3 regions of the Lysinibacillus sp. fls2-241-R2A-57 genome follow, and region 1 is predicted to be linked to each of the others. Evidence: riboswitches for the same ligand, from Rfam matches in the RefSeq annotation. Region 1 holds a riboswitch; each other region holds the start of a gene.
The links. A riboswitch is a leader RNA that binds a small molecule or an ion and turns the genes downstream of it on or off. The one in region 1 is predicted to bind thiamine pyrophosphate.
Positions count from the first base shown of each region.

Region 2: it holds a riboswitch for thiamine pyrophosphate, as region 1 does, so the genes downstream of both, QRN68_RS13730 (hypothetical protein) here and QRN68_RS03245 (ABC transporter substrate-binding protein) in region 1, are expected to answer to the same signal.
Region 3: it holds a riboswitch for thiamine pyrophosphate, as region 1 does, so the genes downstream of both, thiM (hydroxyethylthiazole kinase) here and QRN68_RS03245 (ABC transporter substrate-binding protein) in region 1, are expected to answer to the same signal.

Region 1 covers NZ_JARVRU010000016.1:60,398-68,267, reverse strand. The annotation lists gene parE (DNA topoisomerase IV subunit B) at 1-443, shown strand, start outside; gene parC (DNA topoisomerase IV subunit A) at 440-2,872, shown strand; gene QRN68_RS03260 (hypothetical protein) at 3,062-3,349, opposite strand; gene QRN68_RS03255 (sigma factor regulator N-terminal domain-containing protein) at 3,567-4,481, opposite strand; gene QRN68_RS03250 (RNA polymerase sigma factor) at 4,481-4,972, opposite strand; TPP riboswitch at 5,169-5,279, shown strand; gene QRN68_RS03245 (ABC transporter substrate-binding protein) at 5,450-6,454, shown strand; gene QRN68_RS03240 (thiamine-binding protein) at 6,456-6,746, shown strand; gene QRN68_RS03235 (ABC transporter permease) at 6,746-7,516, shown strand; partial or broken gene QRN68_RS27040 (ABC transporter ATP-binding protein) at 7,494-7,870, shown strand, end outside.
Region 2 covers NZ_JARVRU010000080.1:12,297-20,166, reverse strand. The annotation lists gene QRN68_RS13750 (ABC transporter permease) at 1-394, shown strand, start outside; gene QRN68_RS13745 (ABC transporter substrate-binding protein) at 391-1,464, shown strand; gene QRN68_RS13740 (MFS transporter) at 1,678-2,874, shown strand; gene QRN68_RS13735 (glycerophosphodiester phosphodiesterase) at 3,250-5,049, opposite strand; TPP riboswitch at 5,490-5,597, shown strand; gene QRN68_RS13730 (hypothetical protein) at 5,689-6,177, shown strand; gene thiW (energy coupling factor transporter S component ThiW) at 6,211-6,711, shown strand; gene QRN68_RS13720 (EVE domain-containing protein) at 6,788-7,249, opposite strand; gene QRN68_RS13715 (MarR family winged helix-turn-helix transcriptional regulator) at 7,291-7,722, opposite strand.
Region 3 covers NZ_JARVRU010000021.1:37,516-45,385, reverse strand. The annotation lists gene QRN68_RS04135 (RDD family protein) at 1-335, opposite strand, end outside; gene sppA (signal peptide peptidase SppA) at 348-1,361, opposite strand; gene mbcS (acyl-CoA synthetase MbcS) at 1,548-3,122, opposite strand; TPP riboswitch at 3,310-3,408, shown strand; gene thiM (hydroxyethylthiazole kinase) at 3,501-4,256, shown strand; gene thiD (bifunctional hydroxymethylpyrimidine kinase/phosphomethylpyrimidine kinase) at 4,256-5,086, shown strand; gene thiE (thiamine phosphate synthase) at 5,076-5,708, shown strand; gene QRN68_RS04105 (alpha/beta-type small acid-soluble spore protein) at 5,789-6,007, opposite strand; gene thiI (tRNA uracil 4-sulfurtransferase ThiI) at 6,147-7,355, opposite strand; gene QRN68_RS04095 (cysteine desulfurase family protein) at 7,355-7,870, opposite strand, start outside.

The sequences.
Region 1 (7,870 bases):
TTCAAGTGTTGCTACTAACGTTCTTCTATCGTTATATGCGACCATTAATTGAAGCAGGAAAGGTATTTATCGCATTACCACCACTTTATAAAATATCTAGAGGCACAGGTAAAAAAGAAGTCATTGAATATGCTTGGACCGAAAATGATTTACAAGCGGCCATTAAAAAAGTTGGAAAGGGTTACATATTACAGCGCTATAAAGGTCTTGGTGAGATGAATGCTGACCAGCTGTGGGATACGACGATGAACCCAGAAACGCGTACATTAATTCGTGTAACGATTGAGGATGGTGCACGCGCTGAAAGACGTGTCACAACATTAATGGGCGATAAAGTAGAGCCGCGTCGTAAATGGATCGAAGCGAATGTAGACTTCGGTATGGAGGATGATTCAAATATTTTAGATAATGAATTCATCCAACAAGAGGAGGACCAAGCATGAGTAGTACAGAAAAGTTTCAAGATTTACCTTTAGAAGAAGTAATGGGTGACCGCTTTGGTCGCTATAGTAAATATATTATTCAAGACCGCGCGTTGCCTGATGCACGTGACGGTCTTAAGCCTGTGCAACGTCGTATTTTATATGCAATGTTTACAGAGGGTAATACGAACGATAAACCATTCCGTAAATCAGCAAAAACAGTCGGTAATGTTATTGGTAACTATCATCCACACGGTGACAGCTCCGTATATGAAGCAATGGTGCGTATGAGTCAGGATTGGAAGGCGCGTCATATGCTCATTGAAATGCATGGTAATAACGGCTCTGTTGATGGTGACCCACCGGCAGCGATGCGTTATACAGAGGCAAGACTTTCTGCTATTGCAGCGGAGATGCTACGTGATATTGGCAAGAAGACCGTTGAATTTGTGCCAAACTTTGATGATCAGGATATGGAGCCAACTGTTTTACCAGCTCGTTTCCCGAATTTACTAGTTAACGGCTCAACGGGGATTTCAGCCGGTTATGCGACAGACATCCCTCCACATGCATTAGATGAGGTGCTAGACGGTGTTCTAATGCGTTTAGATAACCCAAATACCTCGGTTGATGAATTAATGACGGTGATTAAAGGACCTGATTTCCCAACTGGTGGTATCATTCAAGGTGTCGATGGCATTAAAAAGGCATATGAAACTGGCCGCGGTAAAATTATTGTGCGCGCTCAGGCAGTCGTGGAGCCAATTAAAGGTGGCAAAGAGCAAATCGTTATTACGGAATTACCGTATGATGTCAATAAAGCAAATCTTGTGAAGAAAATCGATGAGCAGCGCGTGGATAAACGACTTGAAGGAATTGCAGAAATTCGCGATGAATCAGATCGTACAGGCCTACGTGTTGTTATTGAGCTGAAAAAAGATGTTCCAGGACAAGGGATTTTACAATACTTGTTCAAAACAACTGATTTACAAGTAGCCTATAATTTTAATATGATCGCAATTCATAATCGTCGACCGACAATGATGACATTGCCATTGTTACTGGATTCTTATATTGCCCATCAAAAGGAAGTCGTGACGAACCGCTCTATTTATGATTTGCAAAAGGCTAAAGATCGTTCGCATATCGTTGAAGGCTTGATTAAGGCACTGTCCATTTTAGATGAAGTCATTGCAACGATTCGTTCCTCAAATGATAAACGAGACGCGAAAACGAATTTACAGGTGAAGTTCGACTTTACAGAAGTACAATCAGAGGCAATCGTGAGCTTGCAATTATACCGTTTAACAAATACAGATATAACGGAGCTTCGCAATGAACAGGATGAATTAAATAAACTTATTGCCAAGCTTGAAGGTATTCTTAATAGTGAAGCTAAGCTTATACGCGTTATTAAACAAGAATTACTTGATATTAAAAAGCGTTTTGCAGAACCACGTCGTTCAAAAATTGAACAAGAAATTGAAGAAATTAAAATTACTTTAGATGTTCTTGTCCCAAGTGAAGAGGTCGTAGTGACTGTCACAAAGGATGGCTATATTAAGCGTACATCTACACGTTCACATGCCGCCTCGAACGGTCAGGATTTTGCGATGAAGGATTCCGATTATTTATTGTATGAGGCAAATTTAAATACACAGCATCATCTACTGCTGTTCACAAATCGAGGCTATTATATTTATCAGCCTGTCCATGAGCTACCAGATATTCGTTGGAAGGATCTTGGTCAGCATATTTCAAGTATTGTGCCGACTGGAGAAGATGAATCTATTATTGCTGTGTACGGATTTGAGACATTTGAACAGGCCAATACGTATGTCTTAACGGCAACGAAAGATGGACAAATTAAACGTTCACCTTTAGCAGATTATGCGGTAACCCGTTATTCAAAGCCAATTAAAACGATGAATGTTAAAACAGGCGATGAAATGATTTTTGTAGATTTCGTGTCAGACGAGGTGGAATTATTATTAACGACTGATACAGCCTATTCAATCCGTTTCCCAATTGAGGAATTACCAGTAACAGGCGTAAAAACAGGTGGCGTCAAAGGGATTACGCTGAAAGAGGGAGAAGCGTTAGTCGGTGTCAATGTATTACAGCCAAATGACACTGAATACGTTGTGATTGTGACACAACGTGGTGCTGTGAAGAAAATGAATGTAGCTGAGGTAGAAATGACAAGTCGTGCGAAACGCGGCTTAAAAGTGTTAACAGAGTTAAAAGCGAACCCACATCGTATCGTGGCTGTAGTAAAGGCTACTGATGAGGAACAGCTAATCATCGAAACCGAAAAAGGTGTGCAAGAAATCCTCGATGTACAAGCATTGACTCGAGCAGACCGCCATTCAAACGGTTCCTTTAAAGTAGATATCGCGACAGACGGTGCCATTTCACACGTATTAACATCCAAAAAAGAAGAAAAATAAAAGTAATTTTCTAGCCCATGCTCTTTTTGAGAGCTGGGTTTTTTTTATGTATCATTACTGAATAATTGCATTTGTGCTTTCAATTTACGTAGAAAAGATGTTAAAGGTTGGGAATGAGTCGATGAGATATTTTGCTTCGTAAGATAGAATCATCATGATTGATATTCTTCTAGTTAAAGAGACTTGGCATTAGTATATTTTTAAAACAAAATTAATAAATTTCATATCAGAAAAGCGTGAGAAATCAATGTCTAATTTTTGGTGAATCGCTGAATAAAATAGGGCAATCGCTGATAAAGTGGCGAAATCGCTGATAAACCTCCAACAATCGCTGATAAAGTGGCGAAATCGCTGATAAACCTCCAACACTCGCTGATAAAGTAGCGAAATCGCTGATAAACTTCCAACAATCGCTGATAAACCTCCAACAATCGCTGATAAACCTTCGACACTCGCTGATAAAGGTAAAAAACTCACCAGTCAAACCCTGAAAAAAGGTGCTATCTTTTTGCGTTGACCTAAAATCTGGAGGAATATAAATAAGCGGATACTATTTAATTACTTTTCTCATTTATAAAAAAGAGGCTGATTTAAATTAAAGCAAAATTTAAAAATTTCACATTAGAGAAGCGCGAGAAATCAACATTTTAAAATTGATTTCTCGCGCTTTTTAAGGTTTTGATTTCTAATCACGTTATTTTTCAGGTTTAATATAAGGAACGATTTGTGCAGTGGCTCCTACTGAGGCACCACGGATAAAATCTTGATTCTCTAAGGCTTTAAAATTATTTGCTTTGCCAGTGAGCATTACCCCTAAAATTTTCACTTCATCAAACCGTTTATTTTTATTTGAATTTAAAAACTCCTGAATTGTTTCGTTATTTTCATTAGCATCATATGTTTTAAGTGAATCAATAAAGCCATCGTAGGATTTTTTCGGTGAATCTGCCGGATCAAAGCCATAAACCTCTAAACCAGCAGGTCCTGTACTTTCATCAACAATTGGTGATGCCATATACAACCATACGATGTTTAAATTGCTAGGAATTTTTTCTTGTATTTCATTTAATGTATAAGGTTTATTGAAAGAAACGGCAACTTCTGCAACGTGATTCTCCATTTGCGAAATTTCGCTTAGTTCGTTTGGTACATCGTCAAAGTATTTTTGAATAGATGGATGATAAAATGTCGCAGATTTAGTCTTTGTCTGTTTATCGTATTCATAGTACTCTGAATCAGACCAATAAAATCCTGGTACTAACTCGTTATTATCAACATTGCCTCGGAACCAACCGAATGAACTAGTAAGTGTGCTCCATGGAACCATATAACCATTAATATTCTTAGAACGGTTTGTAATGATATTTCCACCAAACATTGATGAATTACTCACCGTGACTTGAGAGTCGATTTGAATATTAGGTTCTGCAATGTCATTATGTAAAAAAAGCTGTTCTTTAAGTCTTTGAGAACTTTTCGCTGCAAAAAAGGAACCAGTTTTATAAAAAACAGGTAAGAGAATTAATATGACAACAATTGAAGTGATGATAATTTTTAGTAACTGTTTTCGTTTAGCCTTTTTTAAAGCGTTATTTAACGAAGTTTCCATCAAAGTTTACCTCCTATTTTTGAGTGAATACATTTACGTGCACGATATAATTTTTGCTTGACGCTATCTACTTGAATATCCAACAAAATAGCAATTTCTTCATATGACAAATCATAGTAATACTTTAAAAAGAATATTTCTTTATATTCTTTTTTAATGTCTTTTAACAAATAGAAAATCTCATCCTTATTTAGCAACGTCTCAAAATTATAATCGGTGTGTTGGAGCTTAGAGTATATTTCCTCGGTGATGTAAATGTTTTTCTGCTCCTTTTTCCTTTTTAAGTCAATATATTGATTGAGCGATACCCTAAAAAACCAAGGACGTATATTGTTTTCTGTTAGGCTATCTAATAGCATGTATATTTTGTAATAGGTGGTTTGAATAATATCTTCTGCATCTTCTTTTTTGGCTCCTTTCGCTAGTAATAGATTGAACACTTCCTCTCCTAAATGGATTAGATAGGAGGTTAGTTCATTTTCTTTTTTCATTGCTGATCCTCCTTACTCTTATACAACGAATGAGTGATCATAAATGTATACACTTAACTATAAAGTTTATTTTGGAATAAGGGCTATGTTTGACATTGCTTTTTGAAATGATATGACAATATAATGCTTTAACATGAAAGAGACCCTTGTCATTTACAGATAGATATGGGTATAATAATCACGAAAAGTTCATATGGAAAGAATGTAGGGGGGCTGGTAGTTGCCAGCTGAGATTGTGTCCGATAGACGCTGACCCTTTGAACCTGATTTGGCTCGTACCAGCGTAGGGAACATCTATTCAAAAAAAAGAAAGTTTTTGATACTGATTGTAAAACGTCTGGGAGGAATCCTGGGCGTTTTTTTTATGTTTTTGTTGTATGTGCAAGCCTTGGGTACATACTAATTGTGAATACGCTTTCTTCTGGTGGAAACATTCATTCATGAACACTTTCACATTACTTACTGGGAGGATTAAACATGAAAAAATGGTTATTGATTCTGATGGCTACACTTTTAACATTAGTGGGTTGTAGCAAAAAAGAGGAGACAAAGGATAAAAACGATGCGAATGCATTAAAAAAGGTATCGGTCGTGCTAGATTGGACACCGAATACAAATCATACAGGTTTATATGTAGCGGAAAAACTTGGCTACTTTAAAGAACAGGGCTTAGATGTTGAAATTTTATTACCTGGCGAAACGGGTGCAGATCAACTAGTGGCGTCTGGTAAGGCTCAGTTTGGCGTAAGCTACCAAGAAGGGATTACACAGGCACGTGTGCAGGATGTACCTTTAGTATCGATTGCAGCGATTATTCAACATAATACTTCTGGCTTTGCATCCACTGCATCTAAAGGGATTACGTCACCGAAGGATTTTGAAGGTAAAACATATGGTGGCTGGGGTGCACCACTTGAAAAGGCTGTCCTACAATCACTTATGCAAACAGAAAATGCGGATATTAATAAGTTAGATATTGTCAATGCAGGTGATTTGGATTTCTTCACAATGATGAAAAAAGATATTGATTTTGCCTGGATTTATTATGCATGGACAGGGATTGAAGCAGAACTTCGTGGTGAAAAATTGAACATGCTTTATTTAACAGATTATAGTGATCAGTTAGATTATTACACACCTGTACTTGCTACAAATGAAAAAATGATTAAGGATGATCCAGATACAGTCAAAGCGTTTGTCGCTGCTGCAGCAAAGGGCTATGAATATGCGATAAGTCATCCGAGTGAGGCGGCTGATATTTTATTAAAAGAGGTACCTGACTTAGATAAAGACCTTGTGCATAAAAGTCAGGAATGGCTAGCAGATAAGTATCAAGACGATGCGGCGCAATGGGGCGAGCAAAAGCTAACTGTCTGGGAGAACTACGCAAAATGGATGGCCGACAACAAAGTTTTAGAGGGCGAATTTAACGCAGAACAAGCATTTACAAATGACTTTTTACCGAAAAAGGAGACAAAATAACATGGCAAACTCATTAATTAGTGTACAAATTATCCCGAAAACTGAAAAATATGAAGATGTTATTCCATTTGTCGATGCAGCGATTGCCGTTATAGACGCATCAGGGGTGAAATATGAAGTTCATCCATTAGAAACGACAATGGAGGGTGAGCTATCGACTTTATTACAAATCATCGAAAAAATGAATGATAAGATGATAGAGCTTGGTGCTATTAATGTCATTACTCAAGTGAAAATTTTATATCAACCATCAGGTATTACAATGGGTACATTAACGGAGAAATACCAGTGATGAAGTCGGTAATCAAACAAGGAAGGACGATAATTTTTATCGCCTTCCTCTTATTCATATGGGAACTAATTGTCCGTTTTGCAGATGTTCCACATTGGCTATTGCCTGCACCAAGTGCCATCTTGAAAGAAGGCTTTCAATCGTATGAAACGTTCTTGCCGCATGCGTTTGCAACTGTTCAATTAGCACTTCTAGGTCTTGCCATTGGGATAATGTTCGGGTTAACGGTTGCCGTGTTATTACATCGTTTTACGTTTATTCGGGAGCTATTTTATCCTATTCTCATTATGTCTCAGAATGTCCCTGTGCTCGTCCTAGCACCGTTATTAATCATTTGGTTTGGATTTGGTTTATTGCCAAAGCTTATTATTATTTGTCTCGTATGTTTTTTCCCCATTGTGATCTCAGCAATGGATGGCTTTCGTCAAACCTCACCAGAGCTGAAACATTATTTTGAGATGGTCGGTGCAACGAAAGCACAAACCTTTTGGAAACTTGAATGGCCGTATGCGTATCCAGCGATTTTTTCAGGCATTAAGATCGCGGCAACCTATAGCGTTATGGGAGCGGTCATTGCGGAATGGCTAGGTGCGAAAAAGGGGATTGGTGTCTATATGACATTGGCACAATCTTCATTTCGAACAGATCGTGTGTTTGTAGCGATTTTTGCCATTGTAATTTTAAGTTTACTATTATTCAGTGCTATTCGATTATTAGAAAAGCTTGTTGTGAAGGGGAGGGGCCTACATGCTCAGCATTCAAAACATTGATAAATCCTTTGATTCCCTTCCAGTCATTCGTAATTTATCTTTTGAAGTGAAGGACGGGGAATTTGTGGCGATTATTGGTCCGTCAGGAAGTGGAAAAAGCACACTCTTTCAATTAATTGGTGGTGTGATTTCTATTGATAAGGGAGCTATCTTATTAAACGGTACCGATATCCAGCAAAAAAGAGGAACGATTGGCTATATGCCTCAGCAACCATGTTTACTGCCTTGGCGTACGATAGTAGAAAATATCACGATCGTTGAGGAGCTTCAGCAAAAACCGAATATTGAACGTGCCAAGGAATGGTTAGACAAAGTGGGACTCGCATCGTTTGAAAATGCATATCCAAATGAGCT
Region 2 (7,870 bases), on a different contig from region 1:
AGCACATGTAGCATTCAGTGTCCCAATTGTTGTACTGATGGTCTTACCGAAACTGTTAGAAATGAATAAATCATTAATCGACGCTGCATTAGATTTAGGAGCAACGAAAAAAGATGTGATGATGCGTGTTATTTTACCGTATATTCAGCCCGGTATTTTTGCAGGGTTCTTTCTTGCCTTAACGTATTCTCTAGATGATTTCGCGGTAACGTTTTTCGTGACAGGTAACGGCTTCAGTACATTATCTGTTGAAATTTACTCTATGGCACGTGCCGGTATTTCCTTAACAGTTAATGCAATTTCTGGTTTAGTATTCCTTGTTACGGTTATCGTCGTAATTGGCTATTATTTCATTACAAGCCGCGTTAGTAAAAGAACGGAGGGACAACAATGAAGCAATTAATTCAAGCTACCATCGCTATACTTGTCGTTTCCGCCCTTTTGTTCTATGCTGCTGATGCCTTGAGTGCTAGTGGTGGGAAAAGTGGAAAAAATACGTTAACGATTTTTAACTGGGGAGAATATATCGATCCTGATTTGCTGAAGCAATTTGAAAAAGAAACAGGCATTCATGTCATATACGAGACGTTTGATTCCAATGAAGCGATGATGACAAAAATTAAACAAGGTGGTACAGCTTACGATATTGCCATACCTTCTGAATATATGATTGAAAAAATGAAGGAAGAAAACTTACTTATTCCTTTAGATAAAACAAAAATCCCTAACTTAAAAAATATCGATCCTTATTTTTTAGATTTACCATTTGATGAGAACAATAAATATTCTGTTCCATATTTCTGGGGAACAGTCGGCATTGTCTATAATCCAAAGCTCGTTGGAGATCTAGACTTCTCTTCTTGGGAGGACTTATGGGACCCTTCATTAAAACGTAAAGTCTTTTTAGTGGACGGGGCACGTGAGGTAATCGGTATGGGCTTAAACAATCTTGGCTACTCACTGAACTCTTTAAATGACCATGAGCTACGTGAAGCTACTGATAAACTAATTACATTGGCACCAAATGTCAAAGCTATTCTCGGGGATGAAATTACGCCGCTGATGATTAATAATGAAGCAGCTGTGGCACTCACTTGGTCTGGGCAAGCAGCTGACATGTTATCAGAAAATGAGGAGCTAGACTTTGCTGTACCAAAGGAAGGCTCGAACTTATGGTTTGATAGTATGGTCATTCCGAAAACTTCAAAAAATATAGATGGTGCCCATGCCTTCATTAATTTTATGCTGAAAGCAGAATCAGGTGCTAAAAATGCTGATTTCGTAGGGTACTCTACTCCAAATATTGCAGCAATGAAATTAATGGATAAGGCAGTTGTATCTGATGAGCGCTTCTATCCCACTGAAGAACAGCGCAAAAAATTAGAAGTTTATAAAAACCTAGGCCCTGATTATTTAGGCAAATACAATGAGCTGTTTTTAGAATTTAAAATGAGTATTCGATAACCTCGGCTGTTCTCACGTTGCTAACGTTGAGAACAGCTTTTTTCGTTTAGTTACGGTTTAGTTAGAGGTACTACTTAGGGGCAGTATTTATTTTAACAATAAGAGTCCCCATAACTTTACCAGCGAATCTTTTATTTCAGACTTCTAGTCAATAGCAATGGTACAAGCCTTATGGTAGACTGTAATATATTTGAATAAAGAAGGGGGTATTCGATGACCCAGCAGAAGTCTAATAAGGCGGCTTTGTATATTTTAATGTTTAATATGTTTATAGCAATGGGGAGTATTGGAATTATTATTCCTGTCATGCCTGAGTATTTAAAACTATTTGGTGCTGCAGGACAAATCCTTGGAATGTTGATTGCAACTTTCGCCTTAGCGCAATTCGTATTTTCTCCAATTGCTGGGAATCTTTCGGATCAATATGGTCGAAAAAATCTTATTATTTTCGGTCTTATCGTTACAGGACTTGCACAAATTGGTTTCGGGCTTTCTACTGATGTGTGGATGCTCTTCTTGGCACGCTTTTTAGGTGGCCTTGGATCTGCGTTTGTTGCACCTCCTATCATGGCTTTTGTGGCAGACATTACAACTTATGAAGAACGAGGTAAAGGGATGGGTATGCTTGGGGCAGCAATGTCTTTTGGTTTTATGATTGGACCAGGCATTGGTGGATTCCTATCAAAAGTTAGTTTACACTTCCCATTCTATACTGCTGGATGTGCAGCTATCTTAGCAGCTATTTTATCGTTCTTTTTATTACCTGCTACAAAACCAAATAAAGCGCAAAAAGCAAAGAAGCAAGACAACCTTGCGAAGCAAATGGTACGTTCAGTACATATGCCTTACTTTGTAATGCTCATTATTATGATGGTATTCTCATTTGGGATTGCTAACTTCCAAACAACATTATCATTATTTGTTACAGACAAATTTAATTACACACCTACAGATATCGCTATTATCTTAGTTGTTGGTGGAGCATTTGGTGTTGTTGTCCAAATGTTTGTGATTACGCCACTCTTTAAGCGCTTCGGCGAAATGAAAGTAGTGTTAGTTAATTTATTTATTGCATCCGTATCGATTTTCTTAATATTATTTGTGTCTGGCTTTGCACTTATTTTAGTTGTAGCGACAATCTTCTCTACTGCTACGACATTGATTCGCCCAGCTGTCAACACATTGATTTCGAAGCTTGCTGAGAATGAGCAAGGCTTTGCAGCTGGTCTGAACAATGCATATATGAGTCTTGGTAATATGATTGGTCCAGCTTTAGCAGGTATATTATTTGATTGGAATATGAACAGCCCTTATATTTTCGGGTCTATTATTTTAATGGCTTGCTTCTTCCTTGCCCTTATTTGGACAATGAAAAAAGCACCACACCTTTTGCATCCTGATACAGAATAGGTTGAAAATTCATTGACTATTTTTGGTAGTATGACCCCAACCATTAAATAACTCGTTGAACAATATATATGGGAAAATTATATTCATTTGCCGTATGAGAAAGGTTTTTTAAGAATTTACCAACTTTATCAAATGTCATCTACCGGAACATTCTATCGTGTAGAGTGTGGATATGATAGTCTTGCAACAAATACGTATGATAACATCTTTCGGTCATTGGGATTTATATACACAAGAAATAGCAAAAGTTGCAGGCTGAGGGTCATGATGTACAACTATAGATAACGCAAAACACCCGGTATTTAGGCCTCGCGCTAAATACCGGGTGTTCGTGCTTTATTCAAAAAGGAGCAGATGATATTTTCATTTCCGACTCTATTCTTTATGTAGCATTTGAACGGTCTCCTTTGCGTCACTGACAATGTCCGTTATGATGCCATCCACACCTAACGTATAGAAGTGTTCAACGCTGTTCACATCATTCACAGTCCAAACATAAATCGGCTTACCGATCATTTTCGCTGAACTAATCAATCGAGGACTGGCAAAAGACTCTTCGACGACGAAGAAATCTGCTTCGAACTGATTGAGCGAAGTGAATGTAGCGAATATGACATACCCGACTGTTAAATCCGGTGCAGCCTTCTTTACTTCCTTTACGAGCTCATAATCTAAGCTCTGGAAAATGACCTGTTGTTCTGCCTTATGTCTACGAATCGTATCGACTAAGACAGGGACAAAGTCCTTCTCATGTCCATGTGTTTTGAGCTCCACATTAAGTTTGATTTTACCTTTCGTACGCTCCAACACCTCATCAAGAGATGGCACATTATCTTGGAACTTGCCTACTTGCAGCGATATTTGTTGAAGCTGGGCGAGGGAAAGATCAAAAACATTCACATCTCTGCCGGACAGTCGTTTCAAATTCTCATCATGGATGACCGCAAGCTTGCCATCTTTCGTCTGTAGAATATCGAGCTCGATATAATCGGCACCTGTCCGAATAGCGCCTTCGAAGGCACCCATTGTATTCTCTATGCCTGAAGTAATGTCGCCCCGATGAGCCATAATGATAAACTCCTCATTGGCTTCCCCCCAATCAGTCAACAGGGTGGTTGCTCCCCAGCCTATAACAATAAGAATGAGCATTCCGAACGCAGTCAGCGCTGCACGATAACGTCGCATGAGCGAACGCTGCATATCGCGTCCTTTCCAGACAGAAGCATCGACTCCATCGGTATCAATATTCACACGGTCATGGCCTTGATAGCGTACATATAGCAGGGTGATAATAGTAATGAACATTGGAGTCATAATCGGTGTCGCGATATACAAACCAAAGCTCAGCGTGATGCCAATAGTAATCATTAATCTGGAATCGCCATCTCCACTAGGAAGGAGAAACACGATTAGGCTGATTAGACAGATAAGTAGAATGAACAGCAACAGGAAGATTAATGCCCATTCAAACACAGCTCTAACTAATGACCACTTACTACGCCAGAACAATTGCTTGCTCTCGCGAACGGCGTTCCAGAATTGATACTTGCCTTCCAATACCATAATCGGCAGAGCATAGATACAGATTAAGTTCAATGCCAGGATAAGCAGTCCAACGATAACAAGAACGATCGTTCCGAAGGTTGTCTTCATCAGCTCGCCCGTAATAAAGTTCGGAACCGTCATATTCGGCAATAGTGTTCCGCTGATGTTGACATCAAGTAGCGGGAACAGGAGCAATAAATAGAGAGCAAGTCCAAAAACTCCGACGCGCCATAAACCTGGTAAGCTAGAGATTGCCTTGAACAATACGGGGCGGATTCGTGCGCGCTTCTCTTGAATCCCATAATAGGCAATATAGAAGAGCACAGTAAACTCTGTGTAAATGAGCATTATGGCAATTGGCACCATTACCAGTACACTAAGTAGGCCATATTTGCTGAACAAGAAGCGCAGAAGGTCATGATTGGCGGCCGCTTGGAAGCCCCCAACAGCCAGTAATTTGTTAAAAATTATGGATAATAACGGGATAAATACACTTATCGTTAGCAGTTTGTATACCAATTCAAATAAAAGAAAAGGACGGTACGCATACTTCCACACCCTTAAAATATCCCTCGTCATCTGAAAAGGCATGAATTTTAAACGATTCGTATTGGTTTGTTTAGTATTCATGGTTTTGGTTTTCCTTTAGTTAGTATCGCGGTGCATATCTCATTATATATCTACACATTTCCTCCAACAATACTGTATAGTGATAATGCACACGAAACGGAGAGACTTAATACATAAAAAGGCGACAGATTATTCATCACATGATAAAACCCCTACAAATCTCTTCATAAGTTGGTCGTCGTACTCTGTAAGCTCCGTACATACTGAACTTTTGATTGCGCTTCAACTCAGTTCTTCACTTGAAAGATGTCTCTCTATTTTTTGAGCGTGACACTTTTAGACCATCCCTTGAGTATGTAGGAGTTCTAGCTCCATTCTTTCAAGTGTGCTAAAATGTTAAGTAACTATGATTAATTTCTCCTGTTAAAACTCCTTGTATATCAAGGAAAACAGGCTGTCTTTACTACATTATTATTAGAAAATTAAAGAGTTAAACCCATTATTACCACTAGGGGAGTCTTTAAAAGGCTGAGACGTATATTGTCATATACGGACCCTTTGAACCTGATCTAGTTCACACTAGCGGAGGGAAGTGGCGACACTTGCTTTTTACTATGTAAATGCAAGGCCGCTTCCTATGTTTTTAGGGAGCGGCCTTTTTAGGTTTTATATTGTTGTCGGGTTTTTTACGCTGTAGCGGTGGAATTTTTTTGTTTACCGGCGCTTTTCTCTGTTTTAGCGGCGGATTTCACTGCTTTACCGGCGCTTTTCACAGTTTTAGTGGCGGAATTCTCTGATTTACCGGCGCTTCTCACCCTTTTAGCGGCGGATTTCTCTGATTTACCGGCGCTTTTTACTGTTTTAGCGGCGGATTTCTCTGGTTTACCGGCGCTTTTCTCTGTTTTAGCGGCGGATCTCACTGATTTACCGGCGCTTTTCTCTGCTTTACCGGCGGAATTCACTAGTTTACCGGCGCTTCTCACCCTTTTAGCGGCGGAATTCTCTGATTTACCGGCGCTTTTCTCTGTTTTAGCGGCGGATCTCACTAGTTTACCGGCGCTTCTCACCCTTTTAGCGGCGGATTTCTCTGTTTTAGCGGCGGATTTCTCTGATTTACCGGCGCTTTTCTCTGTTTTAGCGGCGGAACTCCCTAGTTTACCGGCGGAACACCAAATTTACCGTTATTAACGATTAAATTCATATTTTAAAGGAGTGGAAATTATGTCAATTCGAAAATTAACAATCATGGCCTTACTAGTAGCTATTGCCGTAGCAGGTTCTAGCTTTGTCTCAATACCAACGGGAATTGCACGTGCCTACCCTGTACAGCATGCCATTAATGTTATTGGCGCTATCATTCTTGGACCAGTGCCTACTGTTATGGTCGCCTTTGTCACAGCAATTATTCGTATTTTAACAGGCACAGGCTCATTATTAGCTATACCCGGCAGTGTCATTGGTGCTTTATGTGCAGCTCTAGCCTATAAATACAGCGGCAAGCAGTGGCTAGCAGGTGTCGGTGAAATATTCGGGACAGGTATTATTGCCTCACTCATTGCAGTACCTTACGCACACTTATTAATGGGGACATCCGTTGCTGCTTTATTTTTCATGCCAGCCTTTTTAACTTCAAGTACTATTGGTGCTGTCTTAGGCATTGTCATTGCTAGCAATTTGCGTAAAACAGTATTTGTAACTAACCTTAACACTCTGCTTAAATAATGATTGGTTGCAATATAAAAACGTTACTTCTTAATGGCAATTCATTAAGAAAGTAACGTTTTTTATCCAACTAAATTCATCCATACTTCAACGGTAATCCCATTTCATGAGCAATTAGTAAAAAGTCTTTTTTGCTTATTTCAAAATGACCAAATCTGAATTTATAACCATATTTCGATTTATCTTCTACAAATTCTAAATAATCTAAGATCCTTTTTATCGGTACAGCCTTTGCCTCTTTATAAAAGTCTATATCTCTTCTAAAAGGAATAAAATTTTCTGCCATTTGGAACTCGTATATTCGCTCGTCTTTTATTCTTCCAATTGCGGTAAATGCTCTTACAGGCTCGTTACCATCTAGACTTTTTTTAGGAGAATAATAAATGATCCAATCTCCTTTTTGCATTCGTTTCAAAGGTCTTTCTTTACCGTGGCATAACTGGCCGAATCCTCCCTCAACCCCTTTTTGAACATGATTGAGAGATACCACGCCAATCCAATATTTAGGGTCTCTTTCAATCGTAGGATATTGAGACATAGCTTTCATCTCCTTTTATTTTGGCATCATCGTTAATGATTTTACTTTTCCTGTGCACGATTTTCATATACTTTTGTCAATATGCCTTTCAATTGCTCTTTTTCTTCTAATGAAAGTACATTTAAAACTTCATTCTCAGAAATCGCAAGGGTCTTCAACAATTCTTCTGCCAAATTTTCACCCTGTTCCGTAAGGCATATTAAATTCTCTCTTCTATTTTCTTGATTTTTCTCCCTGTAAACATATTTTCTTTCTTCTAGACTATCGATAAAAAAGCGGACACTATTTTTATCCAACTTTAAAATCTGCCCTATTTGAATTTGGCTAAGTTTTTTTTCTTTTACAGCCATCATGATCCCGACTTCTCTGGATTTCATTTGAAATTTTTCGCTAATATATTTCTCGAGATTTTCTTCTAAAGCCTCTGCTAGTTTAAAACTTAGAAAACCAAAAGAATTCATTATATTGGTCATGTTTGATCCCCCAAATATATAGTACTTTAAAATGATAGTAATATTTTATTACTTTCATCTATTATTACATTTGTGTATATTATTTACAAGGTAAATTTTGCTTACCACAAAAAAATCTCTAATTTCGAGAAAGTAGCGATCTGAAATT
Region 3 (7,870 bases), on a different contig from region 1:
GAAATAACACGTAACCCAAATATCATTTTCCCTAATGTTTGCCCAAAAAATTTCGTCATTAATACAAAATAACTGTAATAAACAATAGCAGATATAATCGAAATCGGTGCATACCACACTGTTTCAGATAATGACCAATCCATTAAATAAAAAATTGGGTTAACGAGAATTCCGATTACTGCTGTAATCATCAATCCATCCAATAAAAATGCCCAAAAACGTACCCAAAAGCCTGCAGTTTTTAGCGCATAATTTTTATTCGCAATTGGCTTATCAATTGGGAGGGCATCTCCCATAGAGGGTGAACCTTGCATAACAATTTCATTGTTTGTCATTGTACTCCCTCCTTAGTATTCGCCATATAAGTACATCATTTTTGGTGCTTTATATTCCGTCATAATTTTCATCAGCATTTTTTCCTCTGCTGATGGACCGAACATGGATCCAATCTTCATACCAACATACGATTGCAAGCCACCCACATCATATGAATACTCAAATAATTCTGCGTCCTCTAAGCCAAAGTCTTCACGTAGTGCCGCAACTGCTGCTTCCTCATCACCAATTTCATCAATTAAGCCTGCTTCAAGAGCCTTCGTACCGCTAAGAATTCGACCATCGGCAACTTTTTTCACTTCAGCTTCAGACATACTACGTCCTTCTTCAACAATATCAACGAATTCCTCATACGTTTCATTAATCATATCTTGCATCATTGCACGCTCTTCCGGCGTCACTTCACGCATTGGACTAAGCATATCCTTATGTGCACCAGATTTAAATGTTTCATATTTAAAACCAACTTTTTCAGCTAGTTTTTGATAATTTATGGATTGCATAATGACACCAATCGAACCTGTAATTGTATCACGTTGTGCAAATATTTTATCTGCTGGTGCTGAAATATAATAACCACCTGAAGCAGCCATCGAATCCATAGAAACATAGATTGGAATTTGTCGCTCTTCTTTAATTTTCACGAGCTTTTTATATATTTCTGCTGATTCCTTTACACCACCACCTGGTGAATTAACACTTAGGACAATACCTTGTACAGACTTATCATTTAAAATAATATCTAATTGATTTAAGAAAAATTGATGATCATACGCAACTGGTTGCCATACTGTGCCTGAACCAATATCTTGAATCGTACCATCAACCTTTAAGTATGCAATACGTTTATCCATATTGCCGTCTTCTTTAACCGCTTCTGTTATCTCCAAATTGTTTCCAGCTACTAAGCTATCAAAATTGCTAAAGAAATCTGATTTAAAAATTGCAAATAGGGTGTTCATCCCCAATGAAAATACTAATAGGACACCTGCAATTATTAAAGCAACCCACCTTTTAACATTCATGTCTTTCCGCCTCCTCTTCACGTTATACGATTGACATTCTAATTTGTTTCACTTTTTTGCAACAATATGCAAATGTTTTAACCTATATTACATTACCTAATATCACGAAAAAAATCAAAGTTCATAGAAAAAGCGCGAACTTTGATTTTATCGACATTATTTCCTAGGAAATGATTAATGTCTGCTCTATTGATTTTTTTCTTGCTCACGTAATTCGACACGACGAATTTTGCCTGATGAAGTCTTTGGTAGCTCCGTTACAAATTCAATCGCGCGAGGATATTTATATGGCGCTGTTAAAGTCTTCACATGGTTTTGTAGTTTTTTTATCAGTGCTTCATTACCAATTTCTCCATCATGGAGCACGATATATGCCTTCACAATATTTCCACGAACCTCATCTGGACTCGCAACAACTGCAGTTTCTTTAACTGCTGAATGCTTCAATAATGCATCTTCTACTTCAAATGGTCCTATCGTATAGCCAGACGAAATAATGATATCATCTCCGCGTCCTTCAAACCAAAAATAACCATCTTCATCTTTATATGCACGATCTCCGGTAATATACCAATTGCCTCTAAATTGTAAATTTGTACGTTCTAGATCATTTAAATATTTTTTAAATAACGCGGGTGTTTCACGGTGTACAGCAATATCTCCAACTTCTCCAATTGCAACTGGATTTCCAAAATCATCGATAATTTCAACAGTATTTCCCGGAGTAGGTTTACCCATTGAGCCAATTCTAGCCTTCATTCCTACCATTGTACCAACAAGTAACGTATTTTCTGTTTGTCCATAACCATCTCGCACTTGTAAATTCAAGACCTCCGAAAATACTTTTATCACTTCACTATTTAAAGGCTCGCCTGCTGACACGGCTTGACGAATTGCACTTAAATTGAAATCTTGTAAATTTTCAAGTGCTGCCATAAATCGATATTCGGTTGGTGTACAGCACAGAATATTAATATGGAATTTTTCAAGCAGCGTGAGGTATGTTGTCGCATCAAAGTGACCTTTGTAGACAAATGCTGTTGCACCACTTCCTAATGTAGCGAGAAACGGACTCCAAATCCATTTTTGCCAGCCTGGAGCTGCTGTAGCCCAAACTATGTCACCTTCTTGAACACCTAACCAATTCGGTGCAGTTGTTCGTAAATGTGCATAACCCCAGCTATGTGTATGTACGGCTGCTTTTGGATTGCCTGTTGTACCACTCGTATAGGCTAAAAATGCAATGTCAGTACTTCTAGTAGGTGTAGAACTTATGTAGGTTGTTGGTTGGCTTTGCATTTTTTCAAGCAACGGCTGCCATGATTCATGTGCATGGCCAATGACAAATTTCTGTATGCCTTGTGAATTTTGAACAGCATCAAATTGTTCAACATAAGGCTCAAATGCAACAACGCCTTTTGCATTAGCATGATTGATTCGATATTCAATATCTTTAGTTCTCAACATCTCTGAGCTTGGTATAATCGTTAGCCCCGCCTTTAAGGCCGCAAGATAAACGATATACGCTTCAACTGATCTTGGTACCATGACTAAAATAACATCATCTTTTGTTAAACCATAAGATGTAAATACATGTGCTGCCTGATTCGCCTTTTCAAGTAAACTAGCATATGTAATGTATTGAATTTCCTCATTTTCGTTATAAACGATCAATGCATTTTTTGTAGAATCCTGTGCATATTTTTCGATTTCCTCTGAAATGTTATACCACTCTGGTGCGATTAAATCTTGTCGTTTCATGGCAAATGCCCCCTTTTGCTATGCTCATTATAAAACTCAATTTTTATCATTTTCAATGAAAGGCACTCAATTTTAAAAAGTCATGACAACTATCATGCTCTGCTATATGGCATCAGTCACGTCTTAGTTCAAAAAAACTCTCTATTGAACACTAAAGAAAAATATGGTACATTTTGGTCAACTAAAAGCAAGATTGCAGGGGGACTCATTTAGAGTTGAGAAGGTAAAACCTGACCCTTTGAACCTGTTAGTTAATACTGACGTAGGGAGCAATTCACATCTAATTCATTGATGAAAGGCTCTTTTTACGTGTTTTTTTCTGCACGAAAAAGGGCCTTTTTTGCATGCTTACGTCCATCCATTAGAGGAGGACTTAAATTGATTATTCAAAATATCCGTAAACAAAATCCACTGATTCATTGCATTACCAATTATGTTGTGGCAAATTTCCAAGCAAATGGCTTATTAGCAATAGGCGCTTCGCCAGTCATGGCTGATGACAGTCATGAAGTTGAAGAAATGGTCGCTATTGCTTCAGGCTTATTGTTAAATATCGGTACCCTTAATGAACAGATGAAAGAATCAATGCTACTTGCAGGAAAAAAGGCAAATGCTCAGGGCATTCCCGTTGTTTTAGATCCTGTTGCTGCAGGTGCAACTTCTTACCGTAAACAGACGGTACAGCAATTATTGGCGGAAATAAAATTTGCAGCAATTCGTTGTAATATCGGAGAGCTTGCAGCGATTGCCAATGTAGACTGGCAACAAAAAGGCGTAGATAGTGGTACTGGTTCAATTTCATTAGAAGTTGAGGCAAAACAAATAGCTCAACTCTACAATTGTATTGTTATTGTGACCGGTGAAAAGGATTTTATTACTGATGGCAAACAGCATCAATGGGTTACAGGTGGAAATTCTCAAATGACAGAAGTCACTGGAACTGGCTGCTTATTAAGTGCTATTTGTTGCGCCGCCTACACCGCAGGGAATGAACCATATTACCAATTGGTCGATACTTTATCGCTTTATAAAAAAGTGGCAGAACAAGCCGCTTCTGCGACTCATTACATTGGCGATTTTCAAATAACAATATTGAATGAACTACATCGTCTTTCCAAGGATGGTGAAGAATGATGCATATTGTAACGACAATTGCTGGTTCAGATAGTGGTGGCGGTGCGGGCATACAAGCTGATTTAAAAACATTTCAGGAATTAAAGGTGTTTGGAACGTCTGTTATTACAGCTTTAACTGCCCAGAACACACTTGGTGTATCGGATGTCTTACCAATTGAAGTTAGCTTTGTTGAAAAACAACTTAAAGCACTAATCGAGGATTTTTCAATTAGTGCTATTAAAACAGGAATGCTATTTTCTTCCGAAATAATTCAATCAATCGCACATATTTTAGCCGAAGTAAATATTCCACTAATTGTCGATCCAGTCATGATTGCAAAAGGTGGCGAAAGCTTATTACAGCAAGAAGCAATTGTTGCAATACGTAGGTATTTACTTCCTTTAGCAACAATCGTAACACCGAACATACCTGAAGCTGAAACACTTTCTGGAAGAAAAATTAAAACGTTGGCAGATATTCAGGACGTGGCTTACATCTTCTTACAAATGGGCGTTCAATGTGTCATTATTAAAGGCGGTCATTTAGCCGATAAATATTATGCTATTGACTATGTATTTTTGCAAGATGGTCAATCATTTTCCATGCAGTCCACTCGTATTGCAACAAAAAATACACATGGTACAGGCTGTACGTTCTCCGCTGCACTAACTGCTTTTCTTGGAAGTGGGCTTCCCATTAAAGAAGCGATTGTGGAAGCAAAAAAGTTTATTCAATTAGCCATAACTCATGATTTATCTCTCGGTCATGGTCATGGTCATGGTCCAACAAATCATTTTGCTTATCAAAACTTTAAGGATTCTTATGAGGTGATCATTCATGAAACGTGACGATTTACAGTTATATTTTATTATGGGTACTCTTAATGTTTTAAATCAGGAGCCACTAAACGTTTTAGAGAAGGCTCTACAATCCGGAATTACCATGTTTCAATTTCGTGAAAAAGGACCAAATGCTCTCACTGGACAAGCGTATGAAAGTTTTGCAAGAGACTGTCAAAAGCTCTGTCAACAATATAATGTTCCGTTTATCGTCAATGATGATGTAGAGCTTGCTGTAAAGCTTGGAGCTGATGGTGTTCATATTGGACAAAAGGATTTACCTGTGTCGCTGGTACGCGAAAAAGTTGGTAACATGATTTTAGGTGTTTCTGTTCATTCACAAGCTGAATTACAAACTGCCCTACAATATGGTGCTGACTATGTAGGAATTGGCCCTATTTTCGCAACCACCTCTAAAAGCGATGCTAACCCACCTAGTGGAACTAATTTTTTAGAGCAAGTTCGGATACGATATCCGGAGCTCCCTATCGTTGCAATTGGAGGCATAAATTGCTCGAATGCACATACGGTATTTAAAGCAGGCGCGGATGGAATAGCTGTTATTTCTGCGATTTGCGAAAGTGAGGATATTTCAAATACAATCTCTACATTTAAATCATTTGGGGGATAAAAAAATAAAAAATTAAACAAACTAAAACCAGTGCCTTTTACGGTCACTGGTTTTAAGTTTAATAATTGCTAATTAAGCAATTATTGATTGTTGTTTGGCATACCTTTTAATTGAGATTCTGCCATTTGTACAAGACGTTTAGTGATTTCACCGCCAACGGAACCGTTAGCACGAGCTGAAGCGTCAGCTCCTAATTGAACACCAAATTCTTGTGCAATTTCGTATTTCATTTGATCAAGCGCTTGTTGTACACCAGGTACTGCAAGCTGGTTTGAACTGCGGTTTGTGTTGTTCGCCATGTCTCTCACCTCCTTGTGAATATAGAATGTGCGATATTAGATTTTTAATACAAAAATTTTATAGGTAAATTGTACCTCGGAAGGAAGCCAATTAAAAAGCCGACTCAAATGGATTTTTGAGTCGGCTCGCAAGTTTCTTCTATAGAAGATCTGCAAATTTATCTGCTTCTTGCTCTTTTTTCGGGAAAGTATAGACCTCTCGATTTTTCACTGCTCGTTCGATTAGTTCATCAAAATCCGAGAAGCTTTCATAATGCTCAACCTTTTCAAGCTTTGGCTTTGTTTTTGGACTTGCAGGCGTGAAAATTGTACAGCAATCTTCAAATGGCTGAATAGACGTTTCATATGTGCCAATTTTCTCTGCAATATCGATAATTTCTAATTTATCTGATGAGATTAAAGGACGTAAAATCGGTGTGTTCGTTACGGCATTAATAGCTGTAAGGCTTTCAAGAGTTTGACTCGCTACTTGTCCAAGACTTTCACCTGTAACAATAGCTAATGCACCAATTTCTTCACGTACTTTGTCAGCAACTTTTAGCATCATACGGCGAGTTGTTGTCATTGATACATTTGAAGGTACTTTTTCTTTAATAAGAACTTGGATTTCAGTGAAAGGAATAACGTGTAAACGAATGCTTGCTCCAAACTTCGTTAATTCATTAGCAAGTACCTTTACTTTTTCCAATGAATTTTGGCTTGTATACGGTGGGCTAAAGAAGTGAATCGCTTCTAAGCGCACTCCTCGTTTCATCATTAAATAACCAGCAACAGGACTATCAATACCACCAGAAAGCATTAATAAAGATTTACCATTAGAGCCTACAGGCATTCCACCTGCACCCGGAATAACTTGTGCCATCATATATGTAGCATCATGTCGCACCTCTACACGAAGCTCGATATCAGGCTTTTTCACTTTTACCGATAAGTTTTGATATTGAGGTAAAACATAACCACCAATTTCGCGTTGAATGGCATGTGATTCTAGAGGAAATGTTTTATCTGTGCGTTTTACTTCTACTTTAAAAGTACGCTGTTCATTTTTAAATGTATCCATAATAGTTATCGCAAGTTTTTTCATGGCCTCTATATCTTTTTCACACGCTGCCACAGGACTGAATGATTGAATACCAAAAATTTGAGGTAATCCTTTTAATAGTGCATCCATTTGTGTTTCATCTTGTATAGCTATAAACATACGATCGCGCTCTGTACGAATGTGTAGATGTCCTAAATCAGCGAACGCGTGACGAATGTTTTCACGTAAGCGACGAATAAAATCCATTTTGTTGCGACCTTTTGTAGAAAGCTCGCCATATCGAATTAAAATTTCTTTCCAAATCATTATTTAAATTCTCCTTTAAGTTCCATCAATACTTTATCTAATACTTGTTTAAACTTTACTATATCTTCATCTGTTACATACGCGCCAAAGCTTATACGAATGACACCCTTTTTAAAATGCTCATCAAGATTTAGAGCTTCTACAACATGGCTTGTTTTTGTTTGCTTTGATGAACAAGCACTCGATGTCGAAACAATAACATTGCGTTTTTGCAATGCATTTATAATGACTTCACCTTTTAAATCGCGAATACTAAAAGATAAAATATGTGCCGCTCCTTGTGGCGTTGACAAAATATGCACGACATCCCCATATCCATGTAATTGCGTGCATATTTCTTCATACCATCGACGGTATTTTTTTGCTCGGTCATTCATCGTCTCTACAGCTACTCGGGCTGCTTTGGATAAGGCCACAGCTTGAGGGACAGCTACTGTTCCACTGCGTAAACCAAACTCCTGTCCTCCACCAAGTGCATACGGTTGCCATTTCATTTTTTTACGGAATGCTAATAC